Regions from separate parts of the Hymenobacter tibetensis genome, predicted to be linked through region 3. Evidence: riboswitches for the same ligand, from Rfam matches in the RefSeq annotation. Region 3 holds a riboswitch; each other region holds the start of a gene.
The links. Region 3 has a riboswitch for S-adenosylmethionine ahead of MTX78_RS09115 (phosphoadenylyl-sulfate reductase). Riboswitches for the same ligand answer to the same signal wherever they lie in the genome.
Positions count from the first base shown of each region.

Region 1: linked by a shared signal. The riboswitch ahead of metH (methionine synthase) and the one ahead of MTX78_RS09115 (phosphoadenylyl-sulfate reductase) in region 3 are both predicted to bind S-adenosylmethionine.
Region 2: linked by a shared signal. The riboswitch ahead of MTX78_RS02135 (ATP-grasp domain-containing protein) and the one ahead of MTX78_RS09115 (phosphoadenylyl-sulfate reductase) in region 3 are both predicted to bind S-adenosylmethionine.
Region 4: linked by a shared signal. The riboswitch ahead of MTX78_RS20170 (O-acetylhomoserine aminocarboxypropyltransferase/cysteine synthase family protein) and the one ahead of MTX78_RS09115 (phosphoadenylyl-sulfate reductase) in region 3 are both predicted to bind S-adenosylmethionine.

Region 1 covers NZ_CP094669.1:45,691-50,998, forward strand. Annotated here, with positions in the region: gene MTX78_RS00215 (PA14 domain-containing protein) at 1-1,314, opposite strand, end outside; SAM riboswitch class I at 1,608-1,721, shown strand; gene metH (methionine synthase) at 1,791-5,308, shown strand, end outside.
Region 2 covers NZ_CP094669.1:530,833-536,140, forward strand. Annotated here, with positions in the region: gene MTX78_RS02125 (LexA family protein) at 1-131, shown strand, start outside; gene MTX78_RS02130 (Y-family DNA polymerase) at 109-1,416, shown strand; SAM riboswitch class I at 1,513-1,604, shown strand; gene MTX78_RS02135 (ATP-grasp domain-containing protein) at 2,022-3,026, shown strand; gene MTX78_RS02140 (LLM class flavin-dependent oxidoreductase) at 3,029-4,054, shown strand; gene MTX78_RS02145 (PAS domain-containing sensor histidine kinase) at 4,192-5,277, opposite strand.
Region 3 covers NZ_CP094669.1:2,294,417-2,299,724, reverse strand. Annotated here, with positions in the region: gene MTX78_RS09120 (lipopolysaccharide biosynthesis protein) at 1-712, shown strand, start outside; SAM riboswitch class I at 1,008-1,099, shown strand; gene MTX78_RS09115 (phosphoadenylyl-sulfate reductase) at 1,431-2,210, shown strand; gene cysD (sulfate adenylyltransferase subunit CysD) at 2,327-3,238, shown strand; gene MTX78_RS09105 (sulfate adenylyltransferase subunit 1) at 3,331-4,620, shown strand; gene cobA (uroporphyrinogen-III C-methyltransferase) at 4,690-5,308, shown strand, end outside.
Region 4 covers NZ_CP094669.1:5,009,881-5,015,188, reverse strand. Annotated here, with positions in the region: gene MTX78_RS20180 (aliphatic sulfonate ABC transporter substrate-binding protein) at 1-833, opposite strand, end outside; gene MTX78_RS20175 (homoserine O-acetyltransferase family protein) at 875-1,906, opposite strand; gene MTX78_RS20170 (O-acetylhomoserine aminocarboxypropyltransferase/cysteine synthase family protein) at 2,169-3,557, opposite strand; SAM riboswitch class I at 3,924-4,037, opposite strand; gene MTX78_RS20165 (LysM peptidoglycan-binding domain-containing protein) at 4,375-4,665, opposite strand; gene MTX78_RS20160 (hypothetical protein) at 4,908-5,308, shown strand, end outside.

The DNA of each region.
Region 1 (5,308 bases), 2.2 Mb from region 3:
CACCGCAAGGCGTGGCCGCTGAACCGGCGCCACGGCCCGCGCCACGGCTGGCCGCCGGGGCACTACTGGTGCAGGAGCAACTTTCGGCGAGCGGGGCTGGCGTGCTGCCGCTACTGGAGGCGTAGCAACAGGAACGGGTGGAGCTGACGGCGGAATATCGGGGTACAGATAGCGTTGGGGCACCACTACAGGGTCGCGGTTTGTGGCGCTGGGGCGGGTCCAGGCAAACACAGCCCGCGAAGCCCCTTCCACTTGGCGATACACCAAACTGACACGATACCACCGGCCGGCCGTCAGCCGCTGGGCAAAATCGAGGGGTACCGGCGTTGCGTTGAAAATCTCTTTATTGAAATGCGTCATGCTCAACACATTGTCGCTGGCAAACGTGACGTCGTGGGCATCGTCGAATTCTGTATGGAAAACATACACGCCGGATTCTGGCGCCAGCAGGTAGCCCGTCCAGCGTACACTGAAGCCTTGGGCGGGTACCCCCGGCACGGGAGGCCGGTTTCGCCAAGACACTTCCACCACAGGCTCGATTCTGGTCACTACGCCGGCTCCTCTATCAGCGCCCGCGAAGTACGTGGCCCGCAGCCCCACGCCCGCCGTAGCAGCGGCTACCGTAGAGGCCGCAACGGCTTCCGCTACGTTGGTAGGCGGCTTGAGGCGCATCGGGGTTGGCTTGGGAGGCCGTGTGCCCGGTACTATACCAATCACGCCGACTGATTTACTTGAAACGAGTGCTACGGACGACTTGGCGGCCACTAGCGGCTTGGCTGACGCTGGTAAGGAGGTGTAGAGGTAGCGGCGCGGAATAGCGTCCAACTCGTTTTGAGCTAGTGCTGGTGGCGAGGTAGTATTTTGGGGTGGTAGCTGCCACGCTAGCATTGCCCGGGTAGACCACCTCACTTGGTAATAGTCTACCCGCAGCGAATAGTAGCGGCCCGCCGTGAGTTTTCTCTGCACCGTGTACCGCGTCGCCTGCTGGTCGGTCCAGGAGTCCAGCACGTTGCGGCCGCCAAGCCACACGCGCATGCCATCATCGGTAGCCATGTGAAACGTGTAAACGCCCGTCACGGGGGCGTAGACATAGCCAGTCCAGCGCACTGAAAAAAACTCGCCCGGCACTCCCGGCCCCGGCGATACAAAACGGTTGCCATCCGGCCCGAGCGTCCAGTCAAAGTTGATGGCAGGATCGGTGCGGGTAAGCACCAGCTTCTCGAAGTTCTTGCCTTCGTAATACTGCCCGCGCAGGCCATTGCCCAGGAGGGGCGGTGTCTGCTGAGCCCAGAGCGGGCCAACCAGTAGCAGCAAGCAGCTTAGTATACAGGCTTCTCGGAGAAAGGTGGGCAGTGGCATAGCACTAGTCTGAATAGCTTGGTTAGGGCTAGGTTGGGACGACGCGAAGACAAGGTGCCGAAAAAACGCTTGCCCAGAAATGATATTCAACGAGTTACGTGGCTGAAATCAACCAACGAGCAAGCTCAGTCTACAGCTAGCAGGGGAACCAGCCGTTTCCTTACTGTAAAACAGCAAATAAAGGCCGAATGCGCGGCCCGAAGGAGGTAAGTTGAAATTCCTACTTTCCTGCTGTATCTTCGCGGTGTTACTTATCCAGAAAGACCGAGGGATTGGGCCCTACGACGTCTTGGCAACCTGAGTAAAACAAGGTGCCAACTCCCATTTCGTCTTGTTTTTAATTCGACGGAAGAAGATAAGTACGGAACCTGCGCCCGCAGATTTCTCTTTCTGGATGAGCTAGTTCAACACTGCATTCCGAAGGAGAAACTATGAAAACGCACTGTCCCGACTCCCCCCTTTACGACATCCTGCAACAGCGCATTCTTGTGCTCGACGGAGCCATGGGCACCATGATTCAGCGGCATCCGCTGGAGGAGGTTGACTTTCGGGGCACTCGTTTCGCTGACCATCCCAAGCCACTGCGGGGCAACAACGACTTGCTCAGCCTGACCCGGCCCGATATCATTAAAGGCATCCACGCCGAGTATTTTGCGGCCGGGGCCGATATGGTGGAAACCAACACGTTCAGCGGCACCACCATTGCGCAGGCCGACTATGCGCTGGAGCATATTGTGTACGAGCTGAATTACGAATCAGCGCGCTTAGCCAAAGAAGCCGCCGACGAGTTTACGGCGCAGAACCCAGCTAAGCCCCGCTTCGTGGCCGGCGCTATTGGGCCCACCAACCGTACCGCTTCCCTTTCGCCGGACGTGAACCGCCCTGGCTTCCGCGCCGTGACCTTCGACGAGTTGGCTACCGCCTACCACGAGCAGGTGCGCGGCCTCATTGACGGCGGCTCCGACGCGTTGCTCATCGAAACCATCTTCGACACGCTCAACGCCAAGGCGGCTCTCTACGCGGTGCAGAAGTTCTTCGATGAAGGCGGCCGCGTGGTGCCCGTCATGATTTCGGGCACCATCACTGATGCTTCCGGCCGCACGCTGTCGGGGCAGACGGTAGAGGCGTTCTGGAACTCTATCCGCCACTTGCCGCTGCTAAGCGTGGGCCTGAACTGCGCCCTCGGCGCCGACCAGCTCAAGGTGTACGTGAAGGAATTGAGCCGCATTGCCGACGTGCACATTTCGGCTTACCCGAACGCCGGCCTCCCGAACGCCTTTGGTGGCTACGACGAGTCGGCGCAGGAGTTTGCGGGGGTGGTGGAAAGCTACCTCTCCGACCGGCTCGTGACGGTGGTAGGCGGCTGCTGCGGCACTACGCCCCAGCACATTGCCGAGCTGGCAAAGCTGGCTGATAAGTACGAGCCGCGCCCCTTGCCGGAAGTGGTGCCCGCCACGCGCCTGAGCGGCTTGGAGCCGTTCGGCATCACCCAAGAAAGCCTGTTCGTGAACGTAGGCGAGCGGTGCAACGTGACGGGTAGCCGCGCGTTTGCCCGCCTTATCCGGACGGGGGCCTACGAGCAAGCCTTGCAAGTGGCCCGCGACCAAGTGGAAGGCGGCGCCCAAATCATCGACGTGAACATGGACGAGGGCATGCTGGACTCCGAGCAGGCCATGACCACGTTCCTGAACCTGATTGCCTCCGAGCCCGACATTTCGCGGGTGCCGGTGATGATAGATTCCTCGAAGTGGAGCGTGTTGGAAGCCGGCCTGAAGTGCGTGCAGGGCAAGAGCATTGTAAACTCTATTTCGCTGAAGGAAGGCGAGGAAGTGTTCAAGGAGCGCGCCCGCACGGTCCGCCAGTACGGCGCGGCCATGGTGGTAATGGCGTTCGATGAAAACGGCCAGGCCGACTCGTATGAGAAGCGCATCGAAATCTGTAAGCGCAGCTACGACATCCTAGTAAATGAGGTCGGCTTCCCGGCCGAGGACATCATCTTCGACCCCAACATTCTGACGGTGGGCACTGGTATGGAGGAACACCGCAACTACGCGCTGGACTTCATCGAGGCCGTTCGTTGGATCAAGCAGAACCTGCCCGGCGCCCTCACCAGCGGCGGCGTCAGCAACATCAGCTTCTCGTACCGCGGCAACGACGTCGTGCGCGAAGCCATGCACTCCGCCTTCCTCTACCACGCCATCCGGGCCGGCCTCGACATGGGCATTGTAAACCCGAGTCAGCTGGCCGTGTACGATGAAGTGCCGAAGGATCTGCTGGAGTTGTGCGAGGATGTGCTGCTCAACCGCCGCCCCGATGCCACGGAGCGCCTCGTGGACTTTGCCGAAACGGTGAAGCAGAAAGACAAAGTGGAAGTGGTAGCCGATGCCTGGCGCAGCCTGCCTGTGCAGGAACGCCTACAGCACGCCCTAGTGCGCGGCATCACCGAGTTCATCGACCAAGATACCGAAGAGGTACGCCAGCAAGTAGGCCGGCCACTCGAGGTAATTGAAGGGCCGCTGATGTCGGGTATGAACGTGGTAGGTGACCTGTTTGGCGCCGGCAAAATGTTCTTGCCACAGGTGGTGAAATCGGCGCGGGTGATGAAAAAAGCCGTGGCGTATCTGGAGCCCTACCTGCTAGCCGACAAGCAAGGCTCGGAGCGCCAAACGGCCGGTAAGATCCTGCTAGCCACCGTGAAAGGCGACGTGCACGACATCGGGAAGAACATTGTAGGCGTAGTACTGGCCTGCAACAACTTCGATATTGTGGACTTGGGCGTGATGGTGCCGTTGGAGCGGATTCTGGATGAAGCCGTGAAGCAGGAAGTGGACGTTATCGGGCTCAGCGGCCTGATTACGCCTAGCCTCGACGAAATGGTGTACGTGGCGCAGGAAATGGAGCGACGCGGCTTGAAAACGCCGCTGCTCATTGGCGGCGCCACTACGTCGCGCTTGCACGCAGCCGTGAAGATTGCGCCAAGCTATTCCGGCCCCATTGTGCACGTCAACGACGCCTCGCGGAGTGTGGGTGTGGCAGCTGGCTTGCTGGGTTCAGGCCAAGACGAATATGCCCGCACCGTGCGCGAGGAATACCGCCAGCTGCGGGAAGACTACGCCGGCCGCCAGCGCGACAAAAACTACCTCACCATTGAAGCCGCGCGTGAGAATGGCTTCAAGGCGGATTGGGAAACCACCCCAATTGTCAAGCCGACGTTCTTAGGCACGAAAGCTCTGGAAGATTATGACTTAGCCGAGCTGGCGACCTATATCGACTGGACGCCGTTCTTCCAGACGTGGGAACTGAAAGGCCGCTACCCTCGCATCCTCACCGACGAGAACGTAGGCGAGGCCGCCACGCAGCTCTTCAACGATGCCCAAGCGATGCTCAAGCGCATTATCGACGAAAAGCAGCTCACGGCCCGCGCCGTTATCGGCTTCTGGCCCGCCAACACCGTGGACTACGACACGGTGCAGGTGTTCAAAGACGACAGCCGCACCGAAGTAGCCACCGAGTTTTTCACGCTGCGCCAGCAAAGTGAAAAAGCCGCCGGTGTGCCCAACCTCGCTTTCTCCGACTTTGTGGCGCCAGTGGAAACGGGCCGTCAGGACTACATCGGGGGCTTTGCCGTAACGGCGGGCATCGGTATCGAAAAGCACCTGGAGAAATTTGAGGCCGAGCACGACGACTACTCCAGCATCATGATGAAAGCCCTGGCCGACCGGTTGGCCGAGGCTTTTGCTGAGCGCCTGCACCAGCGGGTACGGGAAGAGTTCTGGGGCTACGACCCCGCCGAAAACCTGTCCAACGAAGACCTGATTCAAGAGAAGTATAAAGGAGTGCGGCCTGCGCCCGGCTACCCCGGCTGCCCCGACCATACCGAAAAAGTTACGCTCTTCAACCTGCTTGATGCTGAGAACCAGACGGGTATTCGCCTCACCGAAAACCTGGC
Region 2 (5,308 bases), 1.8 Mb from region 3:
ACAACCCGCACTACGACCCGCTCCAAATCACAGCGCCGGATCAGGCCCAAATCTGGGGCGTTGTCACGCATGTCATCACCGAGCTTATCAACGGCAAGCTGCAAGACCATGTTCGCTCTCGTCGACTGTAATAATTTTTACGTGAGCTGCGAGCGGGCTTTTCAGCCCCGGTTGGTGGGGTTGCCGGTGGTAGTGCTCAGCAACAACGACGGCTGTATCGTTTCGCGCTCCGCGGAGGCCAAGGCCCTGGGCTTGAAGATGGGGGCTCCCTTTTTTCAGGCACGGCCACTTATCGAGGAACACCAAGTGCAGGTATTCTCCTCAAACTACGCGCTGTACGGCGACATGAGCTACCGGGTAATGAGCTACCTGGCGTCCGTTGCGCCCGAAGTGGAAATTTATTCGATTGACGAAGCCTTTTTGGGGCTGCACGGCATGGAAGCCGGCTACGAGGGCCAACCCAAGCTGCTGGAGTTTGCGCAGGAAATCCGCAAGCAGGTCAAGCAGCGCACCCATATTCCTACGTGCATCGGCATTGCCCCCACCAAAACGCTGGCTAAGCTGGCTAACCACATAGCTAAGAAGCACCCAGCGCTCAACGGGGTAGCAATGCTTGCGTCGGGGGAGCAGCAGTGGTGGGCCCTCAATCAGGTGGCCGTGGAAGACGTGTGGGGCGTTGGCCGCCAATACGGCCAGAAACTACGCGACTTGGGCCTTGTCACGGCCGCCGACTTGGCGCGTTGCTCGGAAGCCTGGGCCCGCAAACACATGGGAGGCGTGGTAGGCGCCCGGCTGGTGCGAGAACTTCAGGGGCAGCCGTGCCACCAGCTGCACCCAAGTGAAGATGGTACGCTGGCACGCAAGAGCATTGCCTGTACCCGTAGCTTCGGCCGGCCCCTGTCGCACTTCGACGATTTGCTGGGCGCCGTGGCGAGCTTCACTTCCCGTGCGGCGAGCAAGTTGCGCGCGCAAGGCTCAAAGACCTATATCCTGACGGTTTTTATCAGTCAAAACCGTTTCGGGCCGACGCCACCGCCTTACACCTATTCCACCCAGCTCACGCTCCCAACTCCCACCAACGACACCACCGAACTGGTGCGAGCAGCGCGTATGCTGTTAGGCAAGCTCTGGCGGCCGGGCTTGGTATACAAGAAAGCGGGTGTTATTCTGGATGGCTTAGAAGACCAAGGGCAGACGCAACTCAGCTTATTCGAGCAATTGCCCGAAACCACGCGTCCGCAATCGGCTGCGCTTATGCGCAAGCTCGATCAGCTCAACGGGCGCTTCGGCCAAAACTGCGTACAGGTAGCCACTGCTGTGCCGCCAAAAGGCAAGCCAGCGCCTTGGCTGGGGCAGAAAAACCTCTGTAGCCTTGCCCGCACCACTTCCTGGAACGAGCTGTGGGAAATAGGGTAGGCTGTGGCCACTCGTTGCTTTGGCAAACTCTCTTATTTGATTTCTCGGCAGGGTAGATTTACCTTTGTCCCATCAATTCTTTACCCCAAAGGATTGTTTTTATACAGAGGCGTGGAGAGACAGGCTCGACGAAGCGCCGGCAACCATCGGATGATCCGAAACGGTGCCAAGTCCTGACCATATAAAAACAAGTTGCCGTGAAACGCTTCATCAACACCGTTGCCTCTTTCGCTACCGTCTTTGCTGTACAGCATGGGTGTTGTGGCTGCTGTTGTTGAGCAGGTGTAGGCAGCAAGTAGCAAGCGTTTTTGCTGGTACCATTTCCTCGCGTTACCCGTCGTGTGTTGGGGCATGCCTGGCCAGTACACTTGGCCTCGTGGCGCGGCAAGTGCTTTAAGCACCTCTAGCTGGTAAATGTGCGGCGTAAGCTACTGCCTGCCGTTCCTTTCTGCATTCCGCCTTTGTCTGTTACGGTTGGTTCTGCCTTGCTAGTAGCTTGGTAATTACTGCGTAGTGCAACCCTCCCTTAAGTAGTTCTGTTGTTTGCGCAGCTATAAGGCTGCGCTGTTTTCCTGATTCTTTGTTCTCTCAACCCTCTCTTCTCCATGTCTGTCTCCTCCAAGCCAATTGGCATCTATTACGAACATCCTGAGTGGTTCAAGCCGCTATTTGCGGAGCTAGACCGCCGGGGGCTCCCCTACGAAAAGATTGACGCTGCTCACCACCTGTTCGACCCCTCGGAAACCGAGAGCCGCTACGCGCTGGTAGTGAACCGGATGAGTTCTTCGGCTTATCTGCGCGGCCACGGCCAGGGTATTTTTCATACGGCGGGCTTTGCCACGCATCTGGAGCGCTTGGGCGTCCGCATCATCAACGGTACGGTAGCTACCAGCATCGAAACCAACAAAGCCCGTCAACTCTCGTTGTTTGCCTCGCTGGGGTTGAAGTACCCGAAGTCGTTTGTCGTGAACCACGCCTCGCGCATTGCGGATGCCGCTCAACAACTGCAGTTCCCCATTGTGGTGAAGGTGAACATTGGTGGTAGCGGTGCTGGCATTATCCGCTTCGATACGCTGGAAGGCGTGCAAGCTGCCGTTGAAGCCAACCAAATCGACCTAGGCATCGACCAAACTGCCTTGGTGCAGGAGTACGTGACGCCCCGCGGCGGCAATATTCACCGCGTCGAGACGCTGAACGGCAAGTTTTTGTACGCTATGAAGGTGTATACCACCGGCGAAAGCTTCAACCTGTGCCCCGCTGAAATTTGCCAGATTCCGGAAGAGCAGTCAGCAGAGTTCTGCCTGACGGAAGCGCCCAAGAAAGGCATTCAAGTGGAAGCATTTACGCCCCCAGCCGAAGTAATTGAGGCCGTGGAGCGCATCGTGGCCACCGCCAAAATCGATGTGGGGGGTATCGAGTACCTGATTGATGACCGCACCGGCGACGTGCTCTTCTACGACATCAACGCCTTATCCAACTTCGTGGCTGATGCCGTGAACGTAGTGGGCTTCGACCCCTACGCCCGCTTCGTAGATTATCTGGAAACGCAATTGCCTGCTGGTTCTGTTGCTGAGCTTGTTTCCTCGGATCCTCATCACCTCGTTGCGTAGCCATGAGATACGGATATTGGATGCCCGTTTTTGGCGGGTGGCTGCGCAATGTAGAAGACGAAAACATGCGCGCCGACTGGGACTACGTGAAAACGCTGGCCCAGCGTAGCGAAGACCTGGGCTACGACCTGTCTCTGATTGCCGAGCTAAACCTCAACGACATCAAAGGCGAGGAAGCACCTTCGCTGGATGCGTGGAGCACTGCCGCCGCCTTGGCCGCCGTTACCAAGAAAATAGAGCTGATGGTGGCTGTGCGGCCTACGTTCCACTCGCCGGCGTTGCTGGCCAAGCAAGCCGCCAACATCGACCACATCAGTGGTGGCCGGCTGTCGTTGAATGTGGTATCGTCGTGGTGGCAGGATGAGGCCAAGAAGTACGGCGTGCATTTCGAGCAGCACGACGACCGGTACGCCCGCACGGCTGAGTGGCTGCACGTAGTAGACAACCTCTGGAAGCAAGACCACTTCACCTTCGAAGGCAAGTTCTACAAAGTGACGGACTCTATTTTGCAGCCCAAGCCAGTGTCACGCCCGCGGCCATTCCTGTACGCGGGCGGCGAATCGGAAGCCGCCAAAAACCTGATTGCCACTCAGTGCGACGGCTACGTTATGCACGGCGACGACCCGGCAGCCATCGGCCGCCGCATTCAGGACTTGAGCGAGCGACGCGAAAAGCTGGGGTTGCCGCGCATGAAGTTTGGCGTGGCCGCCTACTCCATTGTGCGCAACACCGAGCAAGAAGTGAAAAAGGAACTGGAGCGCATCACCAACGTGCAAGGCTCGGCTGCGGGCTACAAAAACTACCAGCAGTGGCTGGCGGGTACGCAACTAGAAAACCAAGTTTCGTTGCAAGACTACTCAGTATCGAACCGGGGCCTGCGTTCCGGCCTCACCGGCACCCCCGACCAAGTAGCCGAGCGCATTGCCGCCTTTGAGGCCGTAGGGGTAGACTTGTTTTTGCTGCAGTGCAGCCCGCAACTCGAGGAAATGGAGCGTTTTTCGGAAGCCGTTATCCAGGTGTTGGCTTAAGCGGCCTGCCAAGAAACGGAGCGTTACTTCTCGTAGCGCGTCTTTCTGCTAGTGTTTCCTAACGCAAACCGCCGGAGCGCCTTCGCATAAGTTGCGGGTGCTCCGGCGGTTTGTGTGTGAAGGCTCCGCACTGCCTGCTAGGCGGGCAATGCAGGTATCTCAATAGTGAACGTGGTGCCCTGGTTTTCAGCGCTTACAAACCGGATAGAGCCCTCATGCAACTCGACCAAGGTTTGTATGACAGACATACCCAAGCCAGTTGTTTTTTCGCCGCGTAAGCCGGGCCGGCGGGCCTTGGTGAACTTGTCGAAGAGCACGGGGTGTAGGTGCTCGGGTATGCCTATGCCCGAGTCCGCCACCGTAACCACGGCCCACCCATTGCGGCGCGATACTTCCACCGCAATGGTGCCCCCATCCGGAGTGAACTTGATGGCGTTGGAAATCAGGTTGTTAATCACCTGCTCGAATTTGTTGACGTCCAGACTTACGTAAATAGTCTGCGCTAGCGCCCGAAATTCAAACCGCAGATCTGTGCGCCGCGCCGAGCGTTGATATTCTTCCAGTATGGTGCCTATCCAGTCCACCAGATTGGTCCGCTCCCGCTTGAGCTGTATGCTGGCGGATTCCAGAAACTCCTGGTCCACAAACTCCCGAATCAACGTTAAGCCGTCCGAGCAAGTGCGCTCCATCAGCCCTATCAAGTGCAGGTTCGTTTCGTCGGTAGCCACAAACTGCGACTTCAAGTGCTGCGTTAGTTGCTGCAGCAGCACAAAAGGAGTGGCCAAGTCGTGCGAGAGGATTTCCAGCGTGGCGTTCTTCTTGGCGTTGAATTTCTGTGCGTTCAGGCTGTCTGCTTTTGCCCGGCTGATATCCTCGATAGTCCCGGTCAGATAGAGCGTGCCGTCGGGAAGCTGCTCCTTGCAGGCAGAAAGCTCCAGCCACTGGGTTTCTTCCTCGGAATGCAGAACGCGCACTTCTACATTTTGCACCAGGTCATTACCCAAAACCAGCTCTAGTTGCTGGTTTAGAAGCTGGCGGTCGTCGGGATGAATCTGGGCTAGCCAAGTGGGAAGGTCCTCGTTCACGTCTGCCGCCGTGCCCCCAATTACCTGCTCGTAGGCTGGGCTCACGTACGCGACCCGGCGTTCGGCTACATCGTAGGCGAAATACACCGTACTGCTACGGTCTAGCCAAGTGCGAAACAAGAGCGGATAGTCGGGCATGCGGCAATATTAAGTATCCAAAAGTACACTT
Region 3 (5,308 bases):
TTACAGCACCGCTTTTTTCATTAGTACGGCGCTGGTTTTGCCGTTTCGTGCCCTCTACAAGATTGCGTTTCCGCTGCTAGCCGAGTATTGGAAAAACAACGACCTCCCTCGCATGGCCGACTTCTACCAGCGCACCACCCGCCTAAACACTGTGCTTGGCTGCTATCTAGCACTCGGCATCGCGCTGAATTTGGATTTCATATTTGGTCAAATGAAACCAGCCTACGCTGCCGGCACCACCGCCGTGTTTATCCTGTTGGCGGGCCGGCTCTTCGACGGCATAACCGGCCTCAATGGGCTCATTGTCGTTACGTCGCCGCGCTACCGTTACGATTTGATTTTCAACGTGTCGCTGGCTTTGGCTACGGTGCTTATGAACTTGCTGTTGATTCCGCGTATGGGCCTAACGGGGGCAGCAGTGGCCGCTGCGGTTTCGTTGGTGGTCATCAACATCGCACGTACCTGGTTTGTCTGGCACAATTTCGGGCTACAGCCCTTCGACAAGCGCGTGCCGCTGATTCTGCTACTGGCTGCTACTGCGGGCGTTGTGGCGTGGTTGGTGCCGTTCATGCATTCGTTGCTGGTTACGATGCTGCTACGCTCAGTGGTGCTGACGGTGCTTTACGGTGGGCTACTACTAGCTACTAACGCAGAGCCACAGGTACGAGAAATCCTGCAAACGGCACTTCGCCGGGTGCGTCCTAATGCTTGATGCATTGATTCTACCCTCTGACCTAGTTGTTTTAAGTTATTGAAATACCACATTTAGCTGCTAATCCGCTATTAGCTAGTAGTGCCTTATAACGAAGTACATATTCCCTGGAGGAACTAATAATTGGGCTTCCTGTGTCTGACAGCAAGATTTACCGGTACAAAAGGCCACCAAGATGCTGCCACCAAAACAGAAGGCGGCACTTCCTTGTAGTAGGCAATAATAAATAAATTTGGAAGTATAAAATTTCCGCCACTACCTTTGCAGTATCAATTCTTTACCCCCAAAAGGATTGTTTTTATACAGAGGCGTGGAGAGACAGGCTCGACGAAGCGCCGGCAACCATCGGATGATCCGAAACGGTGCCAAGTCCTGACCATATAAAAACAAGTTGCCGTGAAACGCTTCATCAACACTGCCGCCATTTCTGCCACCTTCTCTGCTGTACAGCATGGGTGTTGTGGCATGGCAAGCCCCGTCTGTATGACCGTGGCTTTTGGTTGCTGTTGTTAGGAGTAGCGCACCCCTCTCTTTTTCTTGGTTTGTGCGCTGAATGTGGTGAGCTGATACGCTTTTACGCGTAGCTCTACCCCGTATCCGTACACTCCGCTTTTCGCTTTCGGTTGGTTTCAGCGGTGCATGAGCATCCTGGCACTTCCAAAGCTATCCTCCGGCTGGACCCTTGCCGCCGCGGCAAATTCCTCTCTCATTTCTTTTCATGCCCACAGCCTCTGCCGTGTTGGCCGTTCCCGTGCTGGACGACCTTCGCCTTCAGCTACCGTCAGCTTCTGCCTTGGAGCGGCTACGCCTCGTAGCCAAGCACTTCCCCGAAAAGGCGGTCTTCTCTACTTCCTTCGGCTTGGAAGACCAGATTATCAGCCATCTAATCTTTGAAAACGAGCTACCCATCAAGGTGTTCACATTAGATACGGGGCGCAACTTTCAGGAAACTTACTCCACCTGGAACAAGACGCTGCTCAAGTATCAGCAGCCGATTGAGGTCTTTCACCCGCGCCAGGAAAGCGTGGAAGAATTGATGCGCACCAAAGGTCCCAACAGCTTTTACGAAAGCGTTGAAAACCGCAAGGAGTGCTGCTACATCCGCAAGGTAGAGCCCCTAAACCGGGCGCTGGCGGGCCAAGCCGCGTGGGTAACGGGTATCCGGGCTGAGCAGTCGCAGAACCGGCAAACCATGGACCCGGTGGAATGGGACGCTGCCCACAACCTCACCAAGATTCACCCACTTTTCGACTGGACGTGGGAGCAAGCGGTGGATTTCGCCCAAGCGAACGGCATTCCGGTGAATCCGCTGCACAAGCAAGGCTTCGTGAGCATTGGGTGTGCACCCTGCACCCGCGCCATCAAGCCTGGCGAAGATTTTCGGGCCGGCCGCTGGTGGTGGGAAGACCTTTCTGCCAAGGAATGCGGCCTACACTCCACCACCGCCCACCACGACGGGCCCGACCCGGTGGTAGAGCCGGTTGAAAAGCAGCACTAATTCTCCTCTCATAACTATTCTGGAGCGCTTGCTCCAGACCCTTCTATCCGGCACCGAAATCATCAAAAGCCATGCTACTTGACCTTCCGGTGCCGCATCAGCAAATCCTAGAAACCATGAGTGCGCACTCCTTCGATTACCTCGACCGGCTGGAAGCCGAAGCCATTCACATCCTGCGGGAAGTAGCTGGCCAATTTGAGCGGCCGGCGCTGCTTTTCTCGGGCGGTAAAGACTCCATCGTTCTCACGCGGCTTGCCGAAAAAGCGTTCCGCCCGGGCCGCTTCCCTTTCCCGCTGGTGCACGTGGATACCGGCCACAACTTCCCGGAGGTGCTCGCCTACCGCGACCAACTGGCTGCAGAACTAGGCGAGAAGCTAATTGTGCGCAGCGTGGAAGACACCATCAAGCGGCAGCGCCTACGCGAGCCAGGTGGCAAGTTTCCGAGCCGCAACCCGCTCCAGACTTACACGCTGCTGGAGGTAATCGAGGAATTTGAGTTTGACGCCTGCATCGGCGGGGCCCGGCGCGACGAAGAGAAAGCCCGTGCCAAAGAGCGCATCTTCTCGGTCCGCGACGAGTTCGGGCAGTGGGACCCCAAGCGCCAGCGCCCGGAGCTGTGGAACGTGTACAACGGCCGTATCCAGAAAGGCGAAAACGTGCGGGTTTTCCCGATTTCCAACTGGACCGAGCTCGACGTGTGGCGCTACATCCAGCGCGAAAACATCAGCCTTCCCGACATCTACTTCGGCCACGAGCGGACTTGCGTGGTGCTGCCGAGCGGCCAACTATTGGGCTTATCCGAGCACTTGCAGCTCGACGAGGAAGACGAAATCGTGACCCGGCAAGTGCGATTCCGCACTGTGGGCGACTCTACCTGCACGGCCGCCGTGGAAAGCGACGCTAGCACCGTGGAAGACATCATTCAGGATTTGTTGCTGGCCAAAGTGAGCGAACGAGGCGCTACCCGTCTCGACGATAACATTTCGGAAGCCGGCATGGAAGACCGCAAACGCAACGGCTATTTCTAAGTGGTGAAGTTGTGAAGGGTGAGGTTGTGAATTGCTTTCACGCCTCGCCAGCACGACGAACTCACAATTTCACAAACTCACAATTTCACCTCATGGACCTTCTCCGATTCATCACCTGCGGCAGCGTCGACGACGGCAAAAGCACGCTCATTGGCCGCCTGCTCTACGACTCCGATTCGGTGTCGTTGGATGTGCTGGCGGCGCTGGAAAACCGGCCTACTGTGCAAGGCACCGTGGATTTGGCCTTGCTAACCGACGGCTTACGAGCCGAGCGGGAACAGGGCATCACCATTGATGTCGCCTATAAATACTTTACTACGCCGCGGCGCAAATTCATCATCACGGATGCGCCGGGCCACGTGCAGTACACCCGCAACATGGTGACGGGTGCCAGCAACGCCGACTTGGCCATTGTGCTAGTGGACGCCCGCCAAGGTGTAGTAGAGCAAACGCGCCGCCATACGCTGGTAGCGGCTTTGCTCGGGATTCGCAACTTTGTGCTGGCCGTGAACAAGCTGGATCTGGTGGGCTTCGATCAAAATATTTTCGAGCAGATTGCCGCTGATTACGCCGCCCTCACTGACCATTTCCAACTGCCCGCTGCTACCGCTATTCCGCTCAGCGCTTTGCACGGCGACAACGTGGTAAAACGCTCCAACCGCTTGTCTTGGTACACGGGCCCTAGCTTGCTGGAACATTTGGAAAGCGTGCCCGCCGCTGTGGAAGCAGCCAATGCCGCCCCACGCTTTCAGGTGCAATATGTTATCCGCCCCCAAACCGCCGACCTACCCGACTACCGCGGTTACGCCGGCCAGATCCAAAGCGGTCAATACCGCCGCGGCGACCGGGTGAAGGTGCTGCCTTCGGGCCTGGAATCGACGATTGAGGCTATTGAAGTCAATCAGCAAGAGGTGGAAACTGCTACGGCGCCGCAAGCCGTGGTGCTGCGCCTCACCGATGACGTGGATATTAGCCGGGGCGACGCCATCATTCCGGTGGAGCACGTGCCTACTCTGACGCGGGAACTGGAAGCTACCGTGTGCTGGATGAGCGAGCAGCCATTGTGGCCGGGTCGCAAACTGCTGTTGCAGCACCATTCCGCCGTGGTAAAAGCGGCAATACCGGCTATTCTGCATAAGGTGAACGTGCAAACTTTCGCCCGCGCCGCCGCCGATTCAGCGCAGCTCAACGACATCGTGCGGGTACGCATCAAAACCGCCGTGCCCCTGGCCGTTGACAACTACCACGAAAACCGCGTAACCGGCGCTTTCATCTTAGTTGACGAGCAAAGCGGCGACACCGTAGCCGCCGGCCTGATTGGCGCCGCCAACGCCGACTACTTCACGGCCCCGGTGGCGCCTCCGGTAGCCTTTTCCATCTAGTTAGCATCTATTCGAGAACGGTCCTGCTAAGCGAAGTTGCAGCAGGTCCTCTATCACCACTCATTGCTTATGTCACTCACTAAAATCCCTCGCCTTACCGTGCTAGGTGCTGGCCCCGGCGACCCGGAGCTGCTGACCCTGAAGGGGGCGCGGGTGTTGGGCGAAGCCGATGTAATTCTGTATGATGCGCTGGCTAACAACGACTTGCTTAGCCACGCCCGGCCCGATGCAGTGACAATCTTTGTGGGCAAACGGCGCGGCATGCGCAGCTATAGCCAAGACGAAATAAACGCGCTGATTGTGGAGCAGGCCCGCCTACACGGCCACGTGGTGCGGCTGAAAGGTGGCGACCCGTTTGTGTTTGGGCGCGGACGCGAAGAAATGCTTTATGCTGAGCAACACGGCTTGCTTACCGACTATGTACCAGGCATTAGCAGCGCCGTTGCAGCGGCCGGCAGCGTGGGCATACCGGTAACGCACCGTGGGGCCAGCGAAGGGTTCCGGGTGATTACGGCCACCACGGCTACTGGCGAGTTGTCGGGGAGCGTGCGGGAGGCGGCTAGCACCCGCACTACTACGGTTATTCTGATGGGCTTGGGCGAATTGGAGCGGATTGCGGCGTTGTACTGCCAACACGGGCAGGCCAATACGCCGGCGGCCATCATCCAGAACGGCACTTTACCGAATG
Region 4 (5,308 bases), 2.7 Mb from region 3:
ACGGCTTCACTGAGTTTGGCTTCGGTAGCCAGCGTCTTTTTAAGTTCAGCGGGGTGCGCAACGGCCCATTGGCGAGCCTGTTCGTAAGCAGCTAGCACATGGTCTACCAGGGCCGGATGCTGCTTGGCAAACTCTTCCCGCACGTTCAGCACGCCGTAGCTGTTGAAGTCGGCGTTGCGGTAGAAGAGTTGAGCGCCTGATTCCAGTTCAGCCTTGGCCATGTGCGGGTCTAGGCCGGCCCAGGCGTCTACGTCGCCTTTTTCGAGGGCGGCGCGGCCGTCCGGGTGTTGCAGCGGAATCAACTCGATGTCTTTCTCACTCAGCCCCGCTTGGTCGAGGGCGCGTAGCAAAAAGATGTACGGGTCGGTGCCACGCGTGGCGGCCACCCGTTTGCCTTTCAAATCCGCCACCGACTTGATGGTGGATTTTGGGCCGGTGCACAGCGCCGTCCATTCAGGCTTCGAGTAGATGTAGATGGCCTTCAATGGGTTGCCGTTGGCTTTGCCAATGAGGGCAGCCGCGCCAGCTGTCGAGCCGAAATCAATGCTGCTGCCGTTCAGAAACTCCAACGCCTTGTTGCTGCCTTGGCTGAGCACCCATTCCACCTTAATGTTTTGCTTGGCTAGGTCTTTCTCCAGCCAGCCTTGCTCTTTCAGCACTAGGCTCAACGGATTGTAATAGGCGTAGTCCAGGCGAATGGTGTCGGGCTGTGTGTTTTTGGTCTCACTGCCCGCGCCTCCACATCCGGCCAGCAGCAATAGCAGCAACACCAAGCCTCCCGCAAAGGAGAACGAGCGGGTAGGGTGAGTAGAACGGGGGACAGTAGGGTTCATGAGAAAGTCGCTAGGGATGTATGTGTTGGTCGCGGACAGAATTAATGCGCGAACGTGTAGGCATGAAAGCGCTCCAATAGGTGCGTGATATGAGCTGTTTCAATCAGGAAGCCGTCGTGGCCGAAGCGAGAGTCCATTTCGGCGTACAGGGCGCCCGGAATGTGGCGGGCTATCAGTTGCTGCTCCGCGGGTGGAAACAGCACATCAGAACTGATGCCTACCACCAACGTGCGGGCACGTACGTGGCGCAACGCTGCTGCAACCCCACCGCGTCCGCGCCCTACGTTATGTGAGTCCATGGCCCGCGACAACGCCACATAGGTATAAGCGTTGAAGCGCGCTACTAGCTTATCACCCTGGTACTGCTGGTAAGCGCTGGCCCGAAAGTCGTCGAGCTTTTCGTCGGTGGGTTCCGCTTGGGTTTCCGCATAAGCTCCGTAGCTGCGGTAGCTGAGCAAGGCCATGGCGCGGGCCGCTCGCAATCCTGCGGCTCCGCCTTCGGGTGTGGCGTGGTGATAAGTAGGGTCGGCGAAGATGGCGAGGCGTTGTGCTTCATTGAAGGCAATGCCCCAAGGCGAGTGTTGTGCGTTGGTAGCCAAGAGCACTAAGTTCTCGAAGACGTTGGGCAACTGGATGGCCCATTCCAACGCCTGTTGGCCGCCCAGGGAGCCGCCAATCAGCGTGTGAATCTGCGTTAGTTCCAAGTGCTGGCGCAACTCTTCGTGCGCAGCTACCATGTCGCGGATGGTGAGCAGCGGAAATTGTGCGTAGCGGGGCAAACCCGTCTCGGGAGCCGGCGAAAGGGGGCTGGTACTGCCGTAGTGAGAGCCTATTATATTGGCACACACAATAAACCAATCGGCCGGATCAAAATGGCATTCGGGTCCGAACAACCCCGGCCACCAGCTGAGCACATCGGAGTTAGCGGTAAGGGCATGGCATACCCACACCACGTTGTCGCGCGTGGCATTCAACGTGCCGAAGGTATGGTAAGCGACTTCCACGCCGGTTAGCACTTCGCCGCTTTCCAGCGGCAGAGGCTTAGGTAGGCGGAAGCTTTCAAGGTCAGGCATTGGTTGCTGTTCGAGGGTAGCACGCTAGGTGGAAGGCCCGTAGTGCTACGGGATGATTATATAGACTTTGCAGCAAGTGAATGGGCCGGCAGCGCATCACTACAAATAGCTAGCGGGCTGAGCCGAAACAGCTCAACCCGCGCTATTGTGGGATGGAAGGAGCGGCTCCCTCTCTCACAAAAAAACCGCTGTTCCACCCACGTACTGCACCTGCTGGAAGTGCCCCGCCGTCCTCTCACGACCGGCAGGGCCTACCCTCTCACTAGACTTCCAGCACGGCAGCGTGTTCCACTTCCTGTTCCGGCAATTTGTCGCCCGAAGCGTCAGCCGAATCCACCGACGCAGCATTGCGCACCGCATCGAAGGCCTGCTGCAAATCAGCCTGAATGTCTTCGAAGTGCTCGATGCCTACCGACAAACGCAGCAGTGTTGGCGTTACGCCCGCCGCGCGTTGCTCCTGCTCAGACAGCTGCTGGTGTGTAGTGGCCGAAGGCTGAATGATGAGCGTCTTAGAATCGCCCACGTTTGCCAAGTGGCTAACCAGCTTCAGGTTATCGATAAAATGCGTAGCCGTATCCTTGCTGCCTTTGATGGCGAAGGTGAGGACCCCGCCCGCACCGCGCTTCAGGTACTTCTGGGCCAGCTTGTTGTACGGGCTGCTGTTCAAGCCAGGATAATTAACGGCTTCTACCTGCGGGTGCTGCTCCAGCCAAGTGGCAACACGCAACGCGTTTTCCACGGTACGCTCCACCCGCAAGCTCAGCGTTTCGAGACCTTGGAGCAGCAGGAAGGAGTTGAACGGGCTCTGCGACGAACCGAAGTCACGTAAGCCTTCTACCCGGGCCCGAATAATGAAGGCAATGTTGCCAAACGGTCCGCCTTTGCCGAACACATCGTTGAACACCAAGCCGTGGTAGCCCTCGCTCGGCTCCGTGAACTGCGGGAACTTGCCGTTGCCGAAGTCGTACTTGCCGCCGTCCACAATCACGCCACCGATGCTGGTGCCATGGCCACCAATCCATTTCGTTGCCGATTCCACTACGATGTGTGCTCCGTGCTCCAACGGGCGGAACAAGTAGCCACCCGCGCCGAACGTGTTGTCTACTATCAACGGCAAGTCGTGCTTTTCAGCAATGGCTGCAATTTTTTCGAAATCCGGAATGCTGAAGCTTGGGTTGCCGATAGTCTCCAAGTAGATGGCCTTGGTTTTCTCGTCGATTAGCGCCTCAAAAGTCTCTGGCTTGTCGCCGTCGGCAAAGCGGGCCTCAATGCCCAAGCGTTTGAAAGCTACTTTGAACTGATTATAAGTGCCGCCATACAGGTGCGAGGTGCTCACAAAGTTGTCGCCAACCTGCAGAATGTTGTTGAGCGCAATAAACTGCGCCGCCTGCCCCGATGATACTGCCAGTGCCGCGACACCACCTTCGAGGGCCGCAATGCGCTGCTCGAACACGTCGGTGGTGGGGTTCATCAACCGCGTGTAGATGTTGCCGAACTCCTTCAACGCAAATAGGTTGGCCCCGTGCTCTGCGCTTTTGAAGACGTAGGAAGTGGTTTGATGAATGGGAACAGCACGCGAGCCGGTGGTGGGGTCAGGCTGTTGGCCAGCGTGGAGTTGCAGAGTCTCGAAATGAGGAGTTGGAGCAGACATGATACTGTTGATTTGAGAGTGTATGGTAGGAAGAGGGAGATGTAACTTGCTGATCAACAACACAAAAACGTGCGGTGAGGTGTGCCCTGCACCAGCCGAACGCGCTAGCGTAGGGGTGGCAGAATGTAGCACAGGGGCCTAAGGCGTACCGGTGCTGCTAAGCGGGCAACAAAAAGGGGAGGGGTGCCGGAGCCGTCAGACGACTAACAACAGCAACAACAGGCGCTACAACAGCAGCGCATTCGCATTCGAGGGGCCGGAGCTGCGGCAGACGAAACACGAAAACCCATCGGCAAACCGGCGCGTGAGGCGGCTTGAGCAGATGGGGAGAAGAAGGCGGAATTCGAGTTATTTTTCATGGTACTCAACTTATCTCTCCCGCCGGTAAATACCGGGTCGGGCAGGAATTGGCACCTTTCGCGTCAACGAAGGTTGCCAGTGGGTCAGGGAGCCTGTTCTCTCGCCACTTCTGTATAAATTCTGAAAAACTGCCCCACCGGAAGCGGGGGAGTACCTGGTTGGTGATGCAAATGTAAAACCAGATTTGATATACGCAATACAAACGCAAACTATTTTTTGTTTTCGATCAGCTGATTTTTACTAGATGAAATTGGATGAATGCAATGGCTGATATAGTTGAAAATCAGTTGCATAAACGCATGGCGAATAAATAACGAGCGACTAGGAGATACTATTGCTCCGCCTTGTCTCTATGCTAAGTGCTTCATACAGGAGCTTATTTCCGGAAAATAAAGGCGTAAAAAAAGCCGCTCCTGAAGTGGAGCGACTTTTATAATATATCCAAGAGTGAAATGCTCTAGATTTTCGGTAGGGTCAACACTTGGCCTACTTCGATATGATCGGGGTTGGAGCCAATGATGGATTTGTTGGCGTCGTAAATCTGGTGCCACTTGGCAGCATCACCGTAGTGGTTCTTGGCAATCTTAGACAGCGAATCGCCGCTTACCACTGTGTAGGTCTGGCCTTGGGCAGCAGCGGGCTGCGTAGCTTGGGCAGGGTTGCCAAAGAAATCGGTAGCTCCGCCCGCAGCAGCAGGTTGTACGGGCTTTTTTTCGCCTTCGTTCGAGAGAAAATCAAACAGTCCCATGGTCGTGCGTTGGTTAATGGTGAAAGCAGAACGCAGCTCATCTGTGTGCAGTTGATGGCCACGGTGTCAGGCCTCATACGCTGGTGCAGACAAGAAGTTCTGCCTAGGTTAACTTAACCGTAGTAAAGCTGAACATCTTACAGAAACCCGCCGTAAGAGGCGCAAGACCGCATAGGCTTGTGCCTTGCGGTGATGTTGTACTCTCTCCCAATTTCAACCAATTCGCACATCTCATGAAAACGATGCCCTCTCCCTTTCGCTATTTGGCCAGCCTGTTGATGCTGCTGGTGCTGTTCACTTCTGCCTGCGGTAGCAAAGAAGGCAAAGTAGAAGGCGTAAATATGCTGTACGGCACAGAAAGCAAGATCTGGAAAACAGACAAGGAACTGGATGCTACCGGCGACAAAGTGAAGCAAACCGATACTCAGGAAGACGAGCGTATCACTTTCTTCGCCAACGGCCAGTACAATATGACCTCGCCCCAGGGTGCCGTAAACGGCAAATACACCTTCGACCAGGCCGGCAAAACCATTGCCATGACTCCCGATGGCTCGACTACCAGCAACTCGTTCAGCGTAGTTACCCTCACGGACGACAAACTGACGCTGAAAAGTGCTGAAGGTGCTGAACTACGCCTCGAAAA